DNA from 2 places in the Kribbella aluminosa genome. Region 2 is predicted to be linked to the other one. Evidence: riboswitches for the same ligand, from Rfam matches in the RefSeq annotation. Region 2 holds a riboswitch; the other holds the start of a gene.
What was found. Region 2 has a riboswitch for S-adenosylmethionine ahead of thrC (threonine synthase). Riboswitches for the same ligand answer to the same signal wherever they lie in the genome.
Positions count from the first base shown of each region.

Region 1: it holds a riboswitch for S-adenosylmethionine, as region 2 does, so the genes downstream of both, JOF29_RS40395 (aminotransferase class V-fold PLP-dependent enzyme) here and thrC (threonine synthase) in region 2, are expected to answer to the same signal.

Region 1 is NZ_JAGINT010000002.1:4,059,215-4,069,872, forward strand. It holds gene JOF29_RS40390 (prolyl oligopeptidase family serine peptidase) at 1-12, shown strand, start outside; gene JOF29_RS40395 (aminotransferase class V-fold PLP-dependent enzyme) at 40-1,404, opposite strand; SAM riboswitch class IV at 1,422-1,535, opposite strand; gene JOF29_RS40400 (DinB family protein) at 1,632-2,147, shown strand; gene JOF29_RS40405 (DUF6351 family protein) at 2,222-4,315, shown strand; gene JOF29_RS40410 (DUF4184 family protein) at 4,334-5,107, shown strand; gene JOF29_RS40415 (DNA translocase FtsK) at 5,704-7,803, shown strand; gene JOF29_RS40420 (hypothetical protein) at 7,808-8,374, shown strand; gene JOF29_RS40425 (helix-turn-helix domain-containing protein) at 8,484-9,251, shown strand; gene JOF29_RS40430 (MiaB/RimO family radical SAM methylthiotransferase) at 9,403-10,658, shown strand, end outside.
Region 2 is NZ_JAGINT010000002.1:1,867,505-1,878,162, forward strand. It holds gene JOF29_RS30260 (FGGY family carbohydrate kinase) at 1-520, opposite strand, end outside; gene JOF29_RS30265 (alpha,alpha-trehalose-phosphate synthase (UDP-forming)) at 507-1,904, opposite strand; gene JOF29_RS30270 (Gfo/Idh/MocA family protein) at 1,912-2,913, opposite strand; gene JOF29_RS30275 (amidase) at 2,904-4,307, opposite strand; gene JOF29_RS30280 (DUF3263 domain-containing protein) at 4,456-4,764, shown strand; gene JOF29_RS30285 (LytR C-terminal domain-containing protein) at 4,827-5,423, shown strand; partial or broken gene JOF29_RS43755 (trehalose-phosphatase) at 5,431-5,616, shown strand; gene JOF29_RS43760 (trehalose-phosphatase) at 5,756-6,265, shown strand; gene JOF29_RS30295 (hypothetical protein) at 6,231-6,698, opposite strand; gene JOF29_RS30300 (DNA-3-methyladenine glycosylase family protein) at 6,921-7,865, shown strand; SAM riboswitch class I at 7,931-8,071, shown strand; gene thrC (threonine synthase) at 8,085-9,344, shown strand; gene JOF29_RS30310 (ubiquitin-like small modifier protein 1) at 9,341-9,616, shown strand; gene JOF29_RS43765 (alcohol dehydrogenase catalytic domain-containing protein) at 9,882-10,658, shown strand, end outside.

The DNA.
Region 1 (10,658 bases), 2.2 Mb from region 2:
CCTGAGCAGTAGGAGGGCTTGCCTGAAAATCAAACACAGCTACCAGATGTGCGGTGCCTGGAGGTCGCGGGGATCGTCGGCCGGCTGACAGCCGTGCGCGCTCTCCGCGTACTCCGTGCGCGGGCCTGTCGTGGTCAGCGTGCGTACGGCGTTGACGAGCCGGTCCACGTGCTCCCGCGTGGTCCCGAGGCCGAGGCTGGCGCGGACCGCCGTACCGTGCTCGGGGGAGTTCGCGAGCAGGTGCCCGACCAGCGGGTGTGCGCAGAACTTCCCGTCCCGGACACCGATGCCGTACTCCGCGCTCAAGGCCGCGGACACCAGCGTCGAGGTCAGGCCCTCGATCGTGAAGCACACCGTGCCGACACGGTCCGCCTCCTCGCCGAAGATCGAGTACGTCGTGACGCCGTCGATCTGGGCGAGCCCGGTGCGCAGCCGGGCCAGCAGGCTGCGCTCGTGCTGCTCGATGGCGTCGCGGTGCTTGGTGATCGCGGCGCAGGCGCTCGCCAGCGCGATGGCGCCGATGACGTTCGGGGAGCCGCCCTCGTGCCGCGCCGGGCCGGTCGACCAGACGACGGTGTCGCTGGTCACGGCGTGGGTCGCGCCGCCGCCGTACAGGTACGGCTCGGCGGCGTCGAGCCAGTCGGAGCGGCCGATCAGGGCGCCGGCGCCGTACGGGGCGTAGAGCTTGTGACCGGAGAGGGCGACCCAGTCGACGTCCAGGGTGGCGATGTCGACTGGGCGGTGCGGGGCGAGCTGCGCGGCGTCCAGGCAGACCCGCGCACCGTGCGCCTTCGCCACCTTGGCGATTTCGGCGATCGGGAAGATCTCACCGGTCACGTTCGAGGCGCCGGTGATCACGACGAGCCGCGGCCCCTCGGGCGCCTGGCGGAGCGCGTCGGCCACGGCGGTGACGGCCCCGGTCCGGCTGGCCGGCGCCGTGAGGCGAACGGTCCGCTCGGCCGGCCAGGGGAGCAGCGCGGCGTGGTGCTCGGACTCGAACACGATCACGGTCGCGTCGCCCGGCACCGCGTGCGCCAGCAGGTTCAGCGCGTCGGTGGTCTGGCGGGTGAAGATCACCTGGTCGTCCGTGCGGGCGCCGACGAAGGCGTGCACCTCGGCGCGGGCGCGCTCGTACCACTGGGTGGTGATCCGGGAGGCGTACCCGTTGCCGCGGTGCACCGACGCGTACGACGGCAGCGCCGCCTCGACGCTCGCCCGGACCGGCTCCAGGCACGGGGCACTCGCGCCGTGGTCGAAGTTCGCGTAGTCGGTGACCCGGCCGTCGGCCAGCGGGACCAGCAGGTCCGAGCCGACGGTGGCGGGGATGTTGCCGGTGAGCCGCCGGGCACCGGCCGGCCGCGAGGTCGTGGTGCTGGCCGGCTCGAGAATGGACAGGATCGACATGGATCTGCTCCCAGGAAAGTCCGCGCTTGCCGAGCGGCGTATCCGCACGGCCTGGTCTTCACCCGGGGCACCCCACCGCGGAGGAGGGTTGCCGGCCAGCGAGCCGGGGCTTGTCGCTGGCACTCATGACCTGCCGATTACGGTAACGAACGGGACACGGGCACCGCCAGTGCGTATCTCATGTGATGAGATAGCCGAACACATCGTGGGACGACGTGAGGATGACGATGACCTGGAGTGCACCTGCTGTCGAGCGGCCGGACGGTTCGCTGACGGCACCGGAACGTGAGCTGCTGCAAGGCTATCTCGACTTCTACCGCAGCACTCTGCTGTTCAAGTGTGCGGGGCTGACCGCGGAGCAGCTTGCCGAGCGGCCGTCGCCGCCGTCGAACCTCTCGCTGCTCGGCCTGATCCGGCACCTGACCAAGGTCGAGCGGATCTGGTTCCGTATCCACTTCGCCGACGACCCGGCCGCCCCGCTGTTCGCGCCCGAGCTCGGCAAGGACGCGGACTTCGAGCTGATCGATCCGGCCGCGGCGGAGGCGGCGTACGACGGTCTGATCGCCGAGTGGAAACTGTCCGACGAGGCCGCCGCCGGGCGCTCGCTGGACGACCGGTTCACGTTCAGCGGTACCGAGTCGACGCTGCGGATGATCTACATCCACCTGATCGGGGAGTACGCGCGGCACTGCGGGCACGCCGACCTGGTCCGCGAGCAGTTGGACGGGACGACCGGCGCCTGAGCTGCTCCGTTCCGGCTGGAAACCGATTACCACGAGCCCTTCCGGCACCGGACCTGCTGTGATCGACTCGTCGCATGAAGCGGCCGGCCGCCCTCGTTGCTCTTCTGACCGCGATGTTCGCGGCCGTCCTGGTGACCCCCGCCAAGGCGGCCTCCGACGTACGGATCGAGGTCTTGTCCACGCCTCGCGCCGACATGGTCAGCGACGGCAACGTGCTGCTCGGGATCACTGGGCGGCACCTGGACGACCTGAAGGTCCGGCTGAACGGGAAGGACGTCAGCAGCGCGTTCTCCCGTCAGCAGGACCGCCTCATCGGCGTCGTCCAAGGCCTCACGGACGGCTCCAACACGGTGACCGCCGCCTCGTCGCGGCTGGTGATCACCAACCATCCGCGCAGCGGACCACTCCTGGCCGGCCCGCACGAGACGCCGTACGTCTGCGGTACGGCGGACTTCGTCACGCTCGCCAAGGTCAAGCTCGGCCCGCCGTCCGACGCGAACTGCACGGTGCCGACCCGCGTCGACTACCTGTACCGCTCCACTGCCGACCGGTCGCTGAAGGTGCTGCCGGCGACGAAGCCGGCCGACCTGGCGACCACCACCACGTCCGACGGCCGCACGGTGCCGTACATCGTCCGTGTCGAGACCGGGGTCATCAACCGGTCGATCTACGAGTACGCCGTCCTCAACGACCCCGCGGGCGGTGAGCCGAGTGTGGTGAAGGCGCCGAGCGGGTGGAACGGCCGGCTGGTCTACACGTTCGGCGGCGGCTGCCCCGGCGGGTGGTACCAGCAGGGGAGCGAGACCGGCGGCATCAACGACGACGTACTGCTCGGGCAGGGGTACGCCGTGGCGTCGTCGAGCCTGAACGTGTTCGGCATCAACTGCAACGGGGTGCTCGCCGCCGAGACCATGTCGATGACGCGGGAGCACATCCTGGAGACCATCGGCGTACCGAAGCAGACGATCGGATGGGGGTGCTCCGGCGGCTCGTACCAGGTGTTCCAGATCGCCGACGACTACCCGGGGCTGCTGGACGGGATCTTGGCGTCCTGCGTGTTCCCGGAGGTCGGATTCGCGACGCTGCACACGATCACAGACGCGCTGCTGCTGGATCACTACTTCACCTCCGCGACCGGCTGGACCGACGAACAGAAACGGGCCGCCGCGGGCTTCGGCAAGGTCGGCACGATCGCCAACCTGGCCGCCGCCGGCCGCCGGATCGACCCGCGGGTCTATTGCCCTGCGCAACTACCCGTCGAGGACCGCTACGACCCGGTGAAGAACCCGAACGGCGCGCGCTGCGACGTCTACGACCACCAGGTCAACATCTGGGGCACGGACCCGGCCACCGGCGCGGCCCGGCGGCCGCTGGACAACGTCGGCATCCAGTACGGCCTGGACGCCCTGAACGCGGGCAAGATCTCGGTCACGCAGTTCCTCGACCTGAACAAGGCGGTCGGCGGCTTCGACACCGACGCCAACTTCGTCCCGGCCCGGACCGTCGCAGACCCGCGGGCGATCAGTACGGCGTACCGGACCGGGCAGCTGATCAACGGCGGCGGGGGACTGGCCGGTACCCCGATCATCGACTACCGGCAGTACTGGGACGAGCAGCCGAACGGCGACATCCACCTGATCTTCCACTCGTTCTCGCTGCGCGAAAGGTTGCGCAAGGCAAACGGTGACGCCGGCAACCAGATCATGCTCGTCCAGGCCGGCGACGCGCCGGGCGGTTTCAGTACGGCGAACCCGGTGCTGACCGACGCGCTCGCCTCCCTCGACCGGTGGATGGACGCGGTGGACGCGGACCACGGCCCGGGCACACCGCACGCGAAGCTGATGCGCAACAAGCCCGGGGCGCTCACCGACGCGTGCTGGAGCCCGACGAACCAGAAGATCGTCGAGACGCAGGTGGACGGCATCGGTACGACGAGGTGCAACACGTTCTACCCGGCGTGGCCGGCGCCGCGGCAGGTGGCCGGCGCGTCCGTTGCCAACGACATCATCAAGTGCCGCCTGCAACCGCTGAGCAAGTCCGACTACAAGGTCAAGCTGACGCCCGTGCAGTGGAAGGCGCTGCGGCAGACGTTCCCAAACGGTGTCTGCAACTGGTCGGCACCGGGTGTCGGGCAGCAGCCGCCGGCCGGCAGTTGGCCGACGTTCTGAACCAATAGGCTGCGGGGTGTGCCGTTCACCCTCGCCCACCCCGCAGCCGTCCTCCCGTTGGTCCGGCGCCCCTTCGTGGCGTCTGCGCTGGTAGCCGGTGCGGTGGCACCCGACCTGCTGTACGTCGGCCCGCTCTACCGGATCGCCACGCAGTACATCAACGGGAACTTCACACTGACGCTCACGCACAAGATCACGTCCGCGTTCTGGCTGGACCCGTTGCTGGCGTTGCTGCTGGTCGCAGTGTTCAACCTGGTCCTCAAGCGGCCTTTGGTTGCTCTCGCGCCGCCTGCACTGGCTGCGCGGCTGCCTGCTGTTGGCCGACTGCACCTGCCTAGCGCGTCTGTCCTGCTCTGGACGGTGGTGTCCGCCATCGTGGGCGCGTTGACCCACGTGGTGTGGGATTCCTTCACCCACAGCGACGGCTACTTCGTCCTGCGTTTCCCGGACTTCCTCGACGGCGTCAACCGCATCCTCCAGTACGTCTCCACGATCGGCGGCTGCGTGGTCCTCGCCGTCTGGCTCTACCGCTGGTATCGCCGTACTCCGCCATCGCTCACACAGGGTGACAGCCTCCCAGCATGGATCCGGTACGTCGTGCTGGGCGCGCTCGTGCTGTTCGCAGCAGTGGGCGCGGTCGTCGAGCTCAGCCGGGTGGAGGGTGGCCTGGCGGGGGAGACCGCCGTACGCGTGGTGCTCTCCGGGCTGGTGTACGGCGGGCTGGCCGCGCTCGGGTGGTACGTACTGCTGTGGCACGTCGGGCGGCTTCGGCGTACGAGTCGAGCGTCGTGATGCTACGGATGGGACCGTGTGATCGGCGTGTGACACGTGGGACTCGTGGGGTAGTCGGGGTAGCCTGATCAATATGGCGACCCGCACGTCTTCCCCGGCGCGGGCGCAGAAGTCGGCAGCCAAACGGCCGAGTACGGCCCGTTCGGCGGCTGGTGGACGCTCCCGTCCGTCCGGCGCCCAGAAGCGTGGGCAGAGCTCGAAACGCGGTGGAACCTCCGCCGCGCGGACCAGCACGCCCAAGAACAGCGGACCAGGCCCGTTCGCGGCCGCCATGCTGGCTCTCGGCCGTGGAGTGGTCAAGGTCTGGATCGGCATCGCGCACCTGCTCGGCAGCATGGTGCGGGGGATCGGCCACAGCGCCCGCGACCTGGAGCCTGAGCACCGCCGTGACGGTGCCGGCCTGTTCCTGATCGGCCTGGCGGTCGTCGTGGCCGCCGCGATCTGGTGGGACCTGCCGGGATCGGTCGGCGACGGCGTACGGACGGTCGTCGGCGGCAGCATCGGCATGCTCGGCTGGGCACTGCCGCTGATGCTGGTGGTGATCGCTGTCCGCACCCTGCGGCACCCGGACCGCAACGGCCCCGGCCGGACGGCAGGTGATCGGCTGGACGGCGATCTGCCTCGGTGTGCTCGGCCTGATCCACATCGCCAACGGCCTGCCCCGGCCGAACAACCCGGCCGACGGCCCGCTGCGCGACGCCGGCGGCGCGATCGGCTACTTCATCTCGTCGTTCCTGTCCGACCTGCTCACCCAGTACGTCGCCGCGCCGCTCCTGGTGCTGCTGTCGATCTTCGGCGCGCTGGTCGTCACCGGGACACCGGTGTACGCGATCCCGCTGCGGTTCCGCGCGGCGTTCGACGTACTGATGGGCCGGACCGAGCTGCCCGCGGACGCGCCGTCCGTGCAGGGCGCGCCGACCGACGACACCGTCCGGCTGACCCGTAAGCAGCGCCGCGCGAAGGCGGAGCTCGAGGACGACAACGACCCGACGGTCAAGCCGTACGACTCGCCGGTGCTGAAGGACGAGCCGAAACGCGGACGCAAGGCGAAGGCCAAGCCGATCGCGGAGGAGGAGCCGTACGACGTCGACGAGGCTGCTGCCGCCTTCGTCCCGGCGTCCGGGCCCGCGTTCGAGCCCCCGGCGCCGAGCAAGCAGCCCGAGCCGGCGCCCGAGCCGCCGCCGCACACCCCGCTGCCGCAGCGCGTCGAACAGCTCAGCCTGTCCGGCGACATCACGTACACGCTTCCGGACGGGCAGATGCTCAAGCCCGGCTCGGTGCACAAGCCCCGCACCAAGGCGTCCGACCAGGTCGTCGACCGGCTGACCGAGGTCTTCGACCAGTTCGGTATCGACGCCCAGGTCACCGGCTACACCCGCGGCCCGACAGTCACCCGGTACGAGGTCGAGCTCGGTTCGGCGGTGAAGGTCGAGAAGGTCACCGCGCTGTCGAAGAACATCGCCTACGCGGTGGCGTCGGCCGACGTACGGATCCTGTCGCCGATCCCGGGCAAGTCCGCGATCGGTATCGAGATCCCGAACACCGACAAGGAGACCGTCAGCCTCGGCGACGTGGTCCGGTCGGCGACCGCCCGCAACGACCACCACCCGATGGTGGCCGGCCTGGGCAAGGACGTCGAGGGCGGGTTCGTGGTCGCGAACATGGCGAAGATGCCGCACCTGCTGGTCGCCGGTGCCACCGGCTCCGGAAAGTCGTCGTTCGTCAACTCGCTGATCACCTCGGTCCTGATGCGCGCCACGCCCGACGAGGTGCGGATGATCCTGGTCGACCCGAAGCGGGTCGAGCTGAACAACTACGAGGGCATCCCGCACCTGATCACGCCGATCATCACCAACGCCAAGAAGGCCGCCGAGGCGCTGCAGTGGGTCGTCCGCGAGATGGACATGCGGTACGACGACCTCGCCGCGTTCGGGTTCCGGCACGTCGACGACTTCAACAAGGCGGTCCGCGGCGGCAAGGTGAAGCCGCCGCCGGGCTCCGAGCGGGTGCTGACGCCGTACCCGTACCTGCTGGTGATCGTCGATGAGCTCGCCGACCTGATGATGGTCGCGCCGCGCGACGTCGAGGACTCGATCGTCCGGATCACCCAGCTGGCCCGGGCCGCCGGTATCCACCTGGTGCTCGCCACCCAGCGGCCGTCGGTGGACGTCGTCACCGGTCTGATCAAGGCGAACGTGCCGTCCCGGCTGGCGTTCGCGACCTCGTCGCTGGCCGACAGCCGGGTCATCCTCGACCAGCCCGGTGCGGAGAAGCTGGTCGGTCAGGGTGACGGGCTGTTCCTGCCGATGGGTGCCAGCAAGCCGATGCGTATCCAGGGCGCCTGGGTCACCGAGAACGAGATCCGCGGCGTCGTCGAGCACTGCAGGGAGCAGCTGCAGCCGACGTACCGCGAGGACGTCACGGTGGCGCCGGGCCCGAGCAAGGACCTGGACGACGAGATCGGCGACGACCTCGACCTCGTCGTACAGGCGGCGGAGCTGATCGTTTCCACCCAGTTCGGCTCGACGTCGATGCTGCAGCGTAAGCTCCGCGTCGGTTTCGCCAAGGCCGGCCGGCTGATGGACATCCTGGAGAGCCGCGGCGTCGTCGGTCCCAGTGAAGGTTCCAAGGCCAGGGACGTCCTGGTCAAACCCGACGATCTAGAGGACTTCATCAGCACCCTCCGAGGAGAGTGAGACCGTGACCGCCGCGAGCGCACTGCCCAGGCAGGACCGATTCGACGCGAACCCAGGGCCGATGCCGTTCACCGTTCGGGCCTCCCAGAAGGTGCACGGCGGCCTCGCCGTCGGCGCCGCGCTGGTCGCGCTCGGCTTCGCGGCGTCCGGCTCGACCAGCCCGACCGGCATCCTGCGCTGGATCGTCGCGGCCGCGTTCGCCGTCCTCGCCGTGGTGTGCGCCCGCGTGCTCACAGTCGGGGAGATGCTCGTCGCCGACGACGTCGGCATCCGGCTGCGCATCGGGCACGAGTGGGTGGGTACCCGGTGGGAGGACATCGAAGAGGTGACGGTGCTGCAGCGGCGGCATCCGCTCGACGACGGGCGGATCGCCGTACATCTGCAGGATCCCGGGCCGATCCTCGGTGCACTGCCGAGTTCGACCCGCAAGACAACTGATGCGAACCGCCGACTGACGGGGTCGTCACTCGCGATACCGTTCGGGTTGACGGCTCGTCCGTCGAACGGGGAAGTGGTGCAGGCGCTGCACATGCTGGCCGACGCCAGGTGTCCGGTGAGGGAACAACTCTGACTCGTCCGTGACCCCGTCGTACCAAGGCCGTTGACATGTTGTTCAGAGGAATGCCGACGGTTCATCTGCCGATGACCTGCAGCGCGGAGAAGGAGAGGACGGTGGGGACGTGAGCATCGGCAGCGAGCTCACGGCGGCCCGCGAACGGGCCGACATGACGATCGAGCAGCTGAGCGCCGCGACCCGGATCAGAACCGGGTTGCTGATCGCCATGGAGGCCGACGACTTCTCCCGGTGCGGCGGGAACTTCTACGCCCGCGGGCACATCCGGGCGATCGCCCGGGTGGTGAAGGCCGACCCCGCCCCGCTGCTCGCCACCTTCGACGCCGAACACGCCGTCGAGGACGAGAAGTCGCGCCGCGAGGAACGCGCCGCGGTGAAGAGCCCGACGCTGCGCCCGGCACGACCGCGGTGGGCCCTGGTGGTCGGCGCGATCCTGGTGATCCTGATGGGCTGGGGGATGGTGCGGCTGTTCACGCTGCCCAGCGACATCGAGGCGAACGCGTCCAAGACCGCGACCACCTCCGCCACCGTCACCACACCGGCCCCGACGCCGACCGGCGCGCCGTCGGGCCGGCCGACCGCACAGCCGACGAAGAAACCGGCCAGCCCGAAGCCGCCGGTCCTGAAGACCGAGCTGACCATGACCGCGAAGGGCAACGGCACCTACCTGACGGTCCTCGACCGGACGGACCGCAAGATCTTCCAGGGCCGCCTCACTCCCGGCATAGCCCAGTCCGTCACCAGCGCCGGCGACATCCGCGTCCAGGTCGGCAACCCCACCAACCTCGTCGTAGTACTCAACGGCAAACGCGTCCCCACCAACCTCACCAAGTTCACCGCCCACCCCAATGGCACCCTCACCAAGTCCGCCTAGGTAGCGACGCTGGCCTCGTCGGGGTGGTGTGGGGGTGTGGGGTGGTGTGGTGTGGTGTTTGGTTCGGGTGGTCCTGCTTGGCCGAAACACTGGGTCCGGGTGTTGCTGTTGAGTTAGGTGCGGACGTGTACGGCGCGTCATACTCGTGGGGATGACTACGCCACCCACCACCGTCGCCCTGGTCACGCTGGGCTGTGCCCGCAACGATGTCGACTCCGAGGAACTGGCCGGCCGGCTCGAAGCCGGCGGTTTCCGCCTCGTCGACGACGCCGCCGAGGCGGACACGGTGGTGGTGAACACCTGCGGCTTCGTCGAGGCCGCCAAGAAGGACTCCGTCGACACTCTCCTGGCCGCCGCCGACTACAAGGACTCCGGCCGTACCCAGGCGGTAGTCGCCGTCGGTTGCCTCGCCGAGCGCTACGGCGAACAACTCGCCGAAGCCCTCCCGGAAACCGACGCCGTCCTCAGCTTCGACGACTACACCGACATCTCGGACCGCCTCCGCTCCATCCTCGCCGGCACCAAACACCAGTCCCACGTCCCCCACGACCGCCGCAAACTCCTCCCCCTGGCCCCCGCGGACCGCCACACCGCCCCCGCCGTCTCCCTCCCCGGCCACGGCGACCCAGCGACCGCCCGCACCGCGGACGCCACAGCCACCACCGCCACGACTGCCGCCACTACCGCGAAGGCCAACGGGACGACTGCGAGTGCGGCCACTACCGCGGAGACCATCGCGACGACTGCGAGTGCCGCTGACTCCGGCGGTCCCGCCTCGGCCGTCGGCACCACGGGGACCACCAGCGGCGTCGGCCGGGGGGATCACATCCCCGACGTACTCCGGCCGGCCGGCTCGCCCGCTCCCGCGGAGCTCAAGGGACGCTTCGTCACGGGCGCTCCGGAGGAGCTGAAGATCGACGCCCCGGACCTCGCCACCGCACCCGCGAGCGGCCCCCGCATCATGCGCCGCCGCCTCGACGGCGGACCGATGGCTCCACTGAAGCTCGCCTCCGGCTGCGACCGCCGCTGTGCGTTCTGCGCCATCCCGATGTTCCGCGGCGCCTTCATGTCCCGCCGCCCCGCCGAGGTGCTGCGCGAAGCCGAGTGGCTCGCCGACAACGGCGTCCGCGAACTCTTCCTGGTCTCCGAGAACTCCACCTCCTACGGCAAGGACCTCGGCGACCTCCGCCTCCTCGAAACCCTGGTCGGCGAGATCGCCAAGGTCCCGGGCATCACCCGCGTCCGCGTCTCCTACCTCCAGCCCGCCGAGATGCGCCCCACCCTGATGAGCGCGATGACCGCCACCCCCGGCGTCGTTCCGTACTTCGACCTGTCGTTCCAGCACGCCTCCGGCCCGCTCCTGCGCCGGATGCGCCGCTTCGGCGACGCCGAACGCTTCCTCGAACT
Region 2 (10,658 bases):
CCGACACCGACGTGACCCGCTCGCCGGTCAGCCGCTCGAGCACGAGATCGGGCAGACCGGCAAAGGCGGCAGGGGAGTCGGACGCGAGCAGCCACGGGATGCGGCGGGTCCAGTACAGCCGGTGCAGCCAGGTCCCGGTGCGGGCGTGGAACGCCTGCTCGTCGAACGACGTACCGAGGTCGAGGTCCACCGACCGCGTGTCCGCCCAGGTGATCACCGGTGTCCGCGCGGTGCCCTTGTTGTCCAGGGCAACGATCGAGTGCCACTGGGTGGACAGTACGAGCGAGCCGATGCCGTCCAGGTGCCCGTTCTGCTGGAGCTCGTCCAGGCAGCCGAACAGCCCCTCGACGTACTCGTGCAGGTCGAGCGTCGCGGAGCCGTCGTGCCCGTACGTCGGGGAGATCTTGTGCCGGGCCAGTGCACCCGGGATCGGCGACGCGTCGGCTTCGTGCAGCACCAGCGCCCGTGCGGACGACGTCCCGAGATCGAGAGCCAGGATCCGCGCGTCAGTCCTCGTCATGCAACGCCTTCAGGAAGTTCTGCGCCCAGACGTTCACGTCGTGCGCCGCGAGGTGCTTGCGCATCGCCTTCATCCGCCGGCCGAGCTGCCGTTCGTCGGTGTTCATCGCGTCGACAATCGTGTCCTTCATCCCGTTGATGTCGTGCGGGTTCACCAGGAACGCCTGCCGGAACTCGTCCGCCGCCCCGGCGAACTCGCTCAGTACCAGCGCACCGGTGTCGTCGTACCGCGTCGACACGTACTCCTTGGCCACCAGGTTCATGCCGTCCCGCAACGGCGTCACCACCGCAACGTCCGCCGCCCGGAACAGCGCCGCCATCTCGGTCCGGGAGTACGACGTGTGCAGGTAGTTGATCGCCGGCGTACCGATCCGGCCGTGCTCGCCGTTGATCCGGCCGACCAGCAGCTCGATCTCGTCGCGCAGCACCCGGTACTGCTCGACGCGCTCCCGGGACGGCGTCGCGACCTGGATGAAGACCGCGTTGTCGACCGAGATCCGCTTCTCGTCCAGCAGCTCGCCGAACGCGCGCAGCCGCTGCCGGATGCCCTTGGTGTAGTCGAGCCGGTCGACGCCGAGCAGGATGTGCGTCGGATTGCCGACCTCCTGGCGCATCTCGGCCGCCCGCGCGGTGGTCTCCGGCTGCCGCGCGATGTGCTCCAGCTCGTTGACGTCGATCGAGATCGGGAACGCCTTCGCACGCACGATCCGGTCGTCCGGCAGGTGGATCCGGTCGCCGCGGGTCCGCAGGCCCATCCGGTTCCGGGCCAGCCGGGCGAAGTTCGACGCGGCGCCCGGGCGCTGGAAACCGACCAGGTCGGCGCCCATCAGCCCGTCCAGGATCTGCCGCCGCCACGGCATCTGCGCGAACAACTCGGTCGGCGGGAACGGGATGTGCAGGAAGAACCCGATCCGCACGTCGGGCCGCAGCCGCCGGAGCATCGCCGGGACCAGCTGCAGCTGGTAGTCGTGCACCCAGACGTCGGCGTTGTCGTCGGCGGCGTCCGCGGCGGCCTCCGCGAACCGGCGGTTCACCGCGACGTACGACTCCCACCACTCGCGGTGGAACTCCGGCGCCACGATCACGTCGTGGTACAGCGGCCAGAGTGTCGCGTTGGAGAAACCCTCGTAGTACAGCTGGACGTCCTCGGCGCTCAGCATCACCGGGACCAGGTGCATGCCGTTGTCGTCGAACGGGTCCAGCTTCTCGTCGGCGCTGCCGGTCCAGCCGATCCACGCGCCGTGGTGCCCCTGCATCACCGGGGCCAGTGCGGTCACCAGCCCGCCCGGGCTCCGGCGCCACGCGGTGCTGCCGTCGGGCATCTCGATCCGGTCGACCGGCAGCCGGTTGGCCACCACTACGAAGGAACTCCTACCGTTCGGCATATTCGATTCATCCACTCAAATCGTCGTCGTCACCGGGGTAGCGGACCCCGATCTGTCTCCTGGTCTCGTCGAGCAGGTCGAGAATCTCGAGGGTGGCGGCGTGCGGGAGGGCCGGCACTTCGATCAGCCCCGCGCGCAGAGCCCGCATCACTGCGGCTGCTTCATAGTGGTACCCACGGCCATGCGTGGGTACGTCGATCCGCTCCGCTCCGGAAGCGGTCGTACGCACGTAGTACTCGGGGTGGTGGAACCGGCTCGGCAGCTGCAGGTTCCCTTCCGGGCCGCTGATCGCCGCGACCCACGGATTCTGCGAGCGCAGCCCGCAGGTCAGGGCGGCGACCGCGCCGGAGTCGTACCGCCAGGCCATCGCGACGTTCAGGTCGACGCCGTCGTCGTTGAGTGCGCCGACCGCCTTCACCTCCGCGGGGCGGCCCAACGCCATGTAGGCGAAGGTCATCGGGTAGATGCCGCCGTCCATCAGCGAGCCTCCCCCGAGCGCCGGGTCGAGCAGGCGAACCGGCAACGAAGCTTTGTGGAACGCGAAATCAGCAGTGACCTGCTGCGGCTCACCGATCACCCCGCTCCGCAGATCGTTGAAGAGCGCTTGAATGACGGGATCGGTACGCATCCACATCGCCTCGGCGAACAAGGTGTTGTGCTCGACCGCGACCGCGACCAGGTCCCGAGCCTGGGCGGCGGTGAGCGTCACCGGCTTCTCGCACAGTACGGCGATGCCGGCCTGCAACGCGGTCCGGGCGATCGGGTAGTGCTGCGGGTGCGGCGTACCGATGTAGATCACGTCGACTTCGCCGGAGTCGATCAGCCGGCGGTAGTCGTCGTACGCGTGCGGGATGCCGAACTCGGCGGCGAACTTGTCCGCGCTCTGCCGCGAACGGGACGCGACCGCGGTGACGACGGCGTCGTCCGCCAGCAACCCCAGGTCCTGGGTGAACTGGGTCGAAATGTTGCCGGTCGCAACGATTCCCCACCTGACGCGATCTATACCCACTGTCTGAACTCCGGGGTCGGGAACGGTCCGTCTGCTGCGATTCTCGCGGTTTCGAAGGCGTGAGCCAAGCGAATGAGCGTGACCTCACTCCGCGCCGTACCGCTGATGGTCAGCCCGACCGGGAGTCCGGAGACCAGACCGGACGGGACCGAGAGCAGCGGGTAGCCGGCCAGCGCGGCGTGCGACGAGGAGCTGCCCATCACGTGGTCACCGTTCACCAGGTCGATCGTCCAGGCCGGCTGGTACGACGGGCTCACCAGTGCGTCGAGCTGGTGGTCGCGGAGCAGGTTGTCGATACCGTCCCGGCCGGCGCGCAGCGCGGTCAGGCGAGCAGCGACGTATACGGGGGAGTCGAGACCGCCGGTCGCGGCAGCACGTTCGAACAGCTCCTGGCCGAACCACTGCAGCTCCTGGTCCGCATGCTCCTTGTTGAAGGCTATGAGGTCGTCCAGGTTGCGCGGGCCGCCAGGGGCACGCGTAGCGAGGTACGCGGCCATGTCGCCCTTCAGCTCGTGTGAGAGCACGTGGAGCTGGTCCTCGTCACCCCCTGGCGTCGGCAACGACAAGTGGTCGACCAGCGTCGCTCCGCACTGGCTGAGCAGGTCCAGCGCCCTCTCGGTGACCTGGTCGAGCCCCTTCGAGTAGCCCCACAGGGGACCACGCGGTACGCCGATACGCAGGTTGCCGAGGTCAGTGCCGCGACAGGCCTCGCTGTAGTCGAGCTGACCACTTGTCAGCACCGTGAGCAGCGCGGCGGTCTGCCTTACGGTCCGCGTCATCGGTCCGGCGGTGTCCTGCGAGTGGGAGATCGGGACGATGCCCTGCTGCGAGATGAGGCCGACCGTGGGCTTCAGGCCGACCACGCCGTTCAGGGCGGCCGGGCAGACGATCGACCCGCTGGTCTCGGTGCCGATCGCGTAGTCCGCGAGGCCCGCCGCGACCGCCGCGCCGGAGCCGGAGGAGGAGCCGCCGGGCGAGCGGTTCAACGCGTACGGGTTCCGGGTGAGGCCGCCGTACGCGCTCCAGCCGGAGGAGGACGCCGAGCCGCGGAAGTTCGCCCACTCGCTCAGGTTGGTCTTCGCCAGGATCACGCAGCCGGCCTCGCGCAACCGGCGTACCAGTGGAGCGTCCTGCGGCGGGGGCGGCTGCTCGGCCAGCGCCAGCGAACCGGCCGTGGTCGGCAGGTCCGCGGTGTCGATGTTGTCCTTGACCAGCACCGGTACGCCGTGCAGCGGGCCGCGGACCCGCCCGTCGTCACGTTCGGTGTCGAGTCGGGCGGCGTCGGTGAGCGCGGCGGGGTTCGGCGTGCAGATGGCGTTGACCGACGGGTCGACATCCCGAATCCGCCCCTGCAGCTCCTCCACCAGCGCCACGCTGGAGTCGGTTGAGCTCACGGGAAAGATCCTGCCAGAGTTGGGACCGTCCGGTTGCCTCGTCAGCGACACGCTTCGTGTCGGTCCTCGGTGAATGACATTGCTGTTGTTCAACACGTACAGTGGCACGCGGACGGACGATCACCGACCGCACAGGAGTCACCAGCAGATGGACAGCGCCAACGCCAGCTCTTCCGGCCCCGCCGAAGCTGCGCCGCCGGTCATCGCCGGGCTCTCCGAGAGGGACGGCCTGATCCTCGCCTTCGAGCGGCACTGGTGGAAGTACGCCGGTGCCAAGGAGCAGGCGATCCGGGACCAGTTCCAGATGTCCGCGACCCGGTACTACCAGGTCCTGAACGCGCTCATCGACCGGCCCGAGGCTCTCGCGCACGACCCGCTGCTGGTCAAGCGCCTGCGCCGGCTCCGCGCCGCCCGCCAGCGCGCCCGCTCCGCACGCCGACTGGGCATCGAGGTCTGACCATGTTCCGCCGCCTCAGGGCGTGCCTTACTGCCCCACGTCCGCGGGGCGAGCAGGGGCAGGTGCTCTCGTCGCTCGTCGCGGTCGCCGCCGTGGTCGCGATCGTGGCCGGGTTGCTGGTGCTGTTCGGCACCCGCGGGAACGACAGCAAGGCCGGCGAGAAGCCGGTCGCCGCGAGTACGACGTCCAAGAAGCCGTCGGCCGGGCCGTCGACGGTCGGGGCCAGCGTGCCGCGACCGTCCGAGAAGCCCACGCAACCTCCGGCGGCCACCGAGCCGACCAGTGCGCCGACCACCCCGCCGACCGTTCAGCAGACTCAGCCTTCGTCGACCGAGCCGCCGACAACCACTCAGCCGACCCAGCCGGTGACGATCCCGGCCGAGGAACGGCCGGCGATCGAGGTGTACAACAACACCCCGCGCAAGGGCCTCGCCGACTCGGTCGCGAGCCGGGCCCGGCAGGCCGGCTGGACCGTGTCCGGCTCGCCGGACAACTGGCACGGCAAGGTCGTCGAGAGCACCGTGTACTACCCGCCCGGCATGCTCGCCGCCGCCAACCAACTCGCCCACGACCTCGGTGTCGGCCGGTCCAAGGGCGCCCTGGACAACATGAAGAAGGACCGCCTGACCGTGATCCTCACCTCGGACTACGCGGGTTGATGGCGCGATGAGCACTCCGGTCCTGCAGACCGACGCCGGCCGCGACGGCTGGGAAGCCATCGTCACCGACCCGGCGAGCGCGGTGATCGCGACCGACTTCGACGGCGTCCTCTCGCCGCTGGTCGAGGACCCGGCGAGGTCCCGCCCGGTCGACGGCGCCCTGGACGCGCTCGCCCGGCTGGCGAAGTCCGTGAACCAGGTCGCGATCGTCACCGGCCGGCCCGCACTGGTCGCCACCGAGCTGTCCGGCGTCAGCGGCCACCCGGGCCCTCGGGCGGCTCGTCGTACTCGGGCACTACGGCCTGGAGCGCTGGGACGCGACGACCGGCAGGGTGACCAGCGCGCCGGTGCCCGCGGGCGTGGCGACGGCCCGCGACCGGTTGCCCGGTCTGCTCCGCGAAGCCGGCGTACCGGATGCGTTCGTGGAGGACAAGGACAGCTCGCTGGCCGTGCACACCCGTCGGCTGGACGATCCTTCGGGTTCGTTCGAGCTGTTGCGCGGGCCGTTGACAGCGCTCGCCGCGGAGACCGAGCTGCGGCTGGAGCCCGGCAACCTGGTCCTCGAACTGCGACCGCCCGGTATCGACAAGGGCGTCGCGATCCACGGCCTGCTCGAGTCCACCGGCGCCCGGTCGATCCTGTACGCCGGTGACGACCTGGGCGACCTGGCCGCGTTCCGGGCGATCCAGGCGCGGCGGGCCGACGGGCTGTCCGCCGTACTGCTGGCCACCCGGTCCTCGAACGCGACCGAGCTGATCGACGCCGCGGACATCGTCGTCGACGACCCGAGCGGCGTGGTGACCGTCCTCACGGCCCTTTCGGACGCGATCGCAGCCCGCTGAACGCCTGCGTCACGGTCCGCCCGAGCGGCTGGACCGGATGCTCGACGTACCCGCCGTCCTTCAGATTCGCGAGCCGCTCGAACGGGTTCCGGGACGCCGGGTCGCCGGTGAGCAGGAACGAGACGACGACGCCGACGACGTACAGCGGCAGCATCGGCAGGCCGAGCAGACAGAAGTACTGCCACGAGTGCCGCTCTTCGTGCCGCACGAGCCTGGCGTCGTCGAAGTACGAGCGGTCGTGCTTGCTGAGAATCACATTCCCGATCGTGAACGCCCCCGCCACCGGAAAACCCAGCCGGTACCCGTTGGCGAAGAACAACCCCCGAGGCCCCCGGCTGAACTCAGCCCGCCCGACCACCCCGACCAGCCCACCGGCAAGCGTGGACAAATTGAGAAAGTTCCCCACCAACTTCACCCACTGCCAGCCACTCATGCCGCTCAGTATCGAGCGGATGTCCCAATGTCTCAATTCTTAGGACATGGCCCGCGACAGGTTGATCGGACGTCGGCGACGTGACGGGCCGCTTGCCCCGCGGTGTTCCTGCATGCAGGCAAACTCTGAAAACTGGGCCGAAACGCCCTCAACACGTGGGTTTTGCCTGCGTGGCGGTCCAGCCGGCCGCGGATTGTCGGTGGGGTGGGTAACACTTGGGCGGTGAGTTCGGTGGTGCGGGTCTGGCGTCCGGGGCGGGTGGTGGACCCGCAGTCGGTGATCGGTGGGTTGCGGAAGGGGCCCGGGGATCCGGCGTACGTGTTCGACCCGGGGCGGCGGACCGTGTGGCGGGCTACGCGGACGCCTGCGGGGCCGGTGCTGTTGCGGTTGACGCCGTACGCCGGGGCTGTCGAGGCGGAGGCGTGGGGACCGGGTGCCGAGTGGGCGTTGGACGGCGTACCGGAGTTGCTGGGGGACGGGGACAGCTGGGACGGGTTCGAGCCGCTGCCGGAGCACCGGGTGCTGGTGGACGCGGCGCGGCGGTTCCCGGACGTGCGGGTGCCGCGGTCGCGGGCGGTGTTCGAGGCGATGGCGGCGGCCGGGATCGAGCAGGTGGTGACCGGCAAGGAGGCGTTCCGCGCGTGGCGGCTGCTGCTGCGCGAGTACGGCGAGCCCGCGCCGGGGCCTCATGAGCAGGGCAACCGGGTGATGATGGTGCCGCCGGCGCCGGAGGAGTGGCGGCTGATCCCGTCGTGGCAGTTCCTGCGGGCCGGGGTCGAGAGCAGGCGGTCGCGGGTGGTGCTGACGGCGGCGTCCCGGGCGGGCGCTCTGGAGCGGACGCTCGAGCTGACCGACGGCGCGGAGATCGAGCGGCGGCTGCGGTCGCTGCCCGGGGTGGGCGTGTGGACGGCGGCCGAAGTACGGCAGCGCGCCCACGGGGACGCGGACGCGTTCTCGTTCGCGGACTACCACGTGTCCCGGAATGTGTCGTACGCCCTGATCGGCGAGGAACTGGACGACGACGGCTGCGCCGAACTGATCGAGCCGTACCGCGGCCACCGCTTCCGCGTCCAGCGCCTGATAGAGCTCACCGGCATCGGCCACCCCCGCTTCGGCCCCCGCAAATCACTCCCCACCCACACCCCGGGAGCGACCCACCGCTTGTGAGATCGCGTGTCTCGAATGATGGGATCACAGGACACAATATGGACCCGATTGGGTAATCTCGGGGGAGCTCATCCAGAGGGACTGAGGGAAACGGCCCGTTGACGTCCCGGCAACCCTCCCCGTCGAGACCCCGTCCGGGGCGCTCAGCGAGGGACCGGTGCCAAATCCGTCCCACGCCGAGATCCGGCGCCCGGGGAAGATGAGAGGGGAACCTCACTCATGAGCCTGACCGCCACCCACACGATCCGTGAAGGTGCCTTCGGCAACGGTACGCACCTGAGCTGTCGCGCCTGTGGGGCGAAGTCGCCGCTCGGTCCGTTCTACGCCTGTATGGAGTGTTTCGGTCCGCTCGAGGTCGGATACGAGTACCCGACGATCACCCGCGAGCAGATCGAGGCCGGCCCGAAGAACATCTGGCGCTACCAGCCGCTGCTCCCCGTCCCGGTCGATGTGGCGAGCTTCCCGAACACCGAGCCCGGCTACACCCGGCTCGTCGACGCGCAGAATCTCGCCCGTGAACTCGGGCTCAAGAAGCTCTGGGTGAAGGACGACTCCGGCAACCCGACCCACTCCTTCAAGGACCGGGTGGTTGCCTCGGCGCTCAGCGCGACCCGCGAGCTGGGTATGAAGGTGTTCGCCTGCCCCTCCACCGGCAACCTCGCGAACGCCGTCGCCGCGGCCGCCGCCCGGGCCGGCATCCGCTCGGTGGTCTTCATCCCGAAGGACCTCGAGCGGCCCAAGATCATCACCACCGCCGTGTACGGCGGGACGCTGGTCGCCGTCGACGGCAACTACGACGACGTGAACAAGCTGGCCTCCGAGATCGCCGGCGAGGAGGAGGGCTGGGCGTTCGTCAACGTCAACGTCCGCCCGTACTACTCCGAAGGCTCCAAGACGCTCGCCTTCGAGATCGCCGAGCAGCTCGGCTGGCGGCTGCCGCAGCAGATCGTGATCCCGGTCGCGTCCGGCTCGCAGCTGACCAAGATCGACAAGGGCTTCACCGAGCTCGGCAAGCTCGGGCTGGTCGACGCCACCGACTACAAGGTGTACGGCGCGCAGGCGACCGGGTGCTCGCCGATCGCGCAGGCGTTCCGCGACGGCCACGACGTGGTCAAGCCGGTGAAGCCGGACACGATCGCGAAGTCGCTGGCGATCGGCAACCCGGCCGACGGGCCGTACGTGCTGGACGTGGCCCGCCGTACCGGTGGCGCGATCGAGGACGTCAGCGACGAAGAGGTCGTCGAGGGTATCCAGCTGCTGGCCCGGACCGAGGGCATCTTCGCCGAGACCGCGGGCGGGGTGACGGTCGCGACGCTGCGGAAGCTGATCGCCACCGGGCAGCTCGACCCCGAGGCCGAGACGGTGATCATCAACTCCGGCGACGGGCTGAAGACGCTCGACGCCGTGGCCGACCGGGTCGGCCCCAAGGTGACCATTCCCGCGTCGTACGACGCCTTCGTGAAGGCAGGCCTGCAGTGAGTGTGAGCGTTCGGGTTCCGACCATCCTGCGTCCGTACACCAAGGGCGTGTCCGAAGTGTCCGCGGAGGGCTCGACGCTGACGGAGGTGCTCGACTCGCTGGACACGTCGTACCCGGGGATCAAGGGCCGCGTCCTGGACGAGTCCGGCGAACTGCGCCGCTTCGTCAACGTGTACGTCGACGACGACGACGTACGCTTCGCCGAAGGCCTCCAGACCTCCATCAAGGACGGCGGCCAGGTCTCGATCATCCCCGCAGTCGCCGGCGGCTGATCCGCTGCCCGGTTCCGGGCGTCGTTCGTCCGGAACCGGGTCTATCGTCGCCCGGTATGGCGATCAAGTGGACGATCGGCGGGGATGCGACCGAACCGCTGCGGCTGGCCGAGGGGCAACGAGTTCTGCATCGGCTGATCCGCCGTCCCTGCGTTGAGTCGTGGATTGGGGTTGTGAGATCGGGGTTTTCGGCGCCGAATTCCACGATTCGCGGATGCGGGTGGGAACCAATTGCCACGAGTCGGCGGGGCTTTAGGATTCGGGGATGCGTGCTGTTGTGGTTGAGGCGTACGGCGTGGTGCCTGTCGTACGGGAGGTACCGCGGCCGGAGCCGGTGGATGGCGGCGTTGTTCTGAAGGTCGAGGCGACCGGGCTGTGCCGGAGCGACTGGCACGGATGGATGGGGCACGACTCGGACATCGTCCTGCCGCACGTGCCTGGGCATGAGTTTGCGGGGACGATCGCCGCGGTCGGTGCCGGCGTGTCGGGGTGGGCGGTCGGCGATCGGGTGACGACGCCGTTCATCTGTGCGTGCGGGAAGTGCGAGCAGTGCCTCGACGGTAACCAGCAGGTGTGTCCGAACCAGCTCCAGCCGGGGTTCAACTACTGGGGCTCGTTCGCCGAGTACGTCGCCGTACCGTACGCCGAGGTGAACCTGGTGCGGCTGCCCGACGACCTCGACTTCGCCACCGCCGCCGGCCTCGGCTGTCGCTTCGCCACCTCGTTCCGCGCCGTCCACCAGGTAGCGCGGGTAACCGCCGGCGAACGCGTCGCCGTCTTCGGCTGCGGCGGAGTAGGCCTGTCCGCCGTCATGATCGCCTCCGCCCTGGGCGCCGAGGTGATCGCCATCGACACCAACCCAGCCGCCTTAGCCCTGGCCCGCACGTACGGCGCCACCCACACAATCCAAGCCCCAACCCAGCCCACGCCAACTACACCCGGCCCCGACCCGGCTGCGACCGGCCCCCACCCGGCGCCGACTGGCTCCGACCCGGCTGCGACTGGCTCCGACCCGGCTGCGACCGGCGCCTATCCGGCGCCG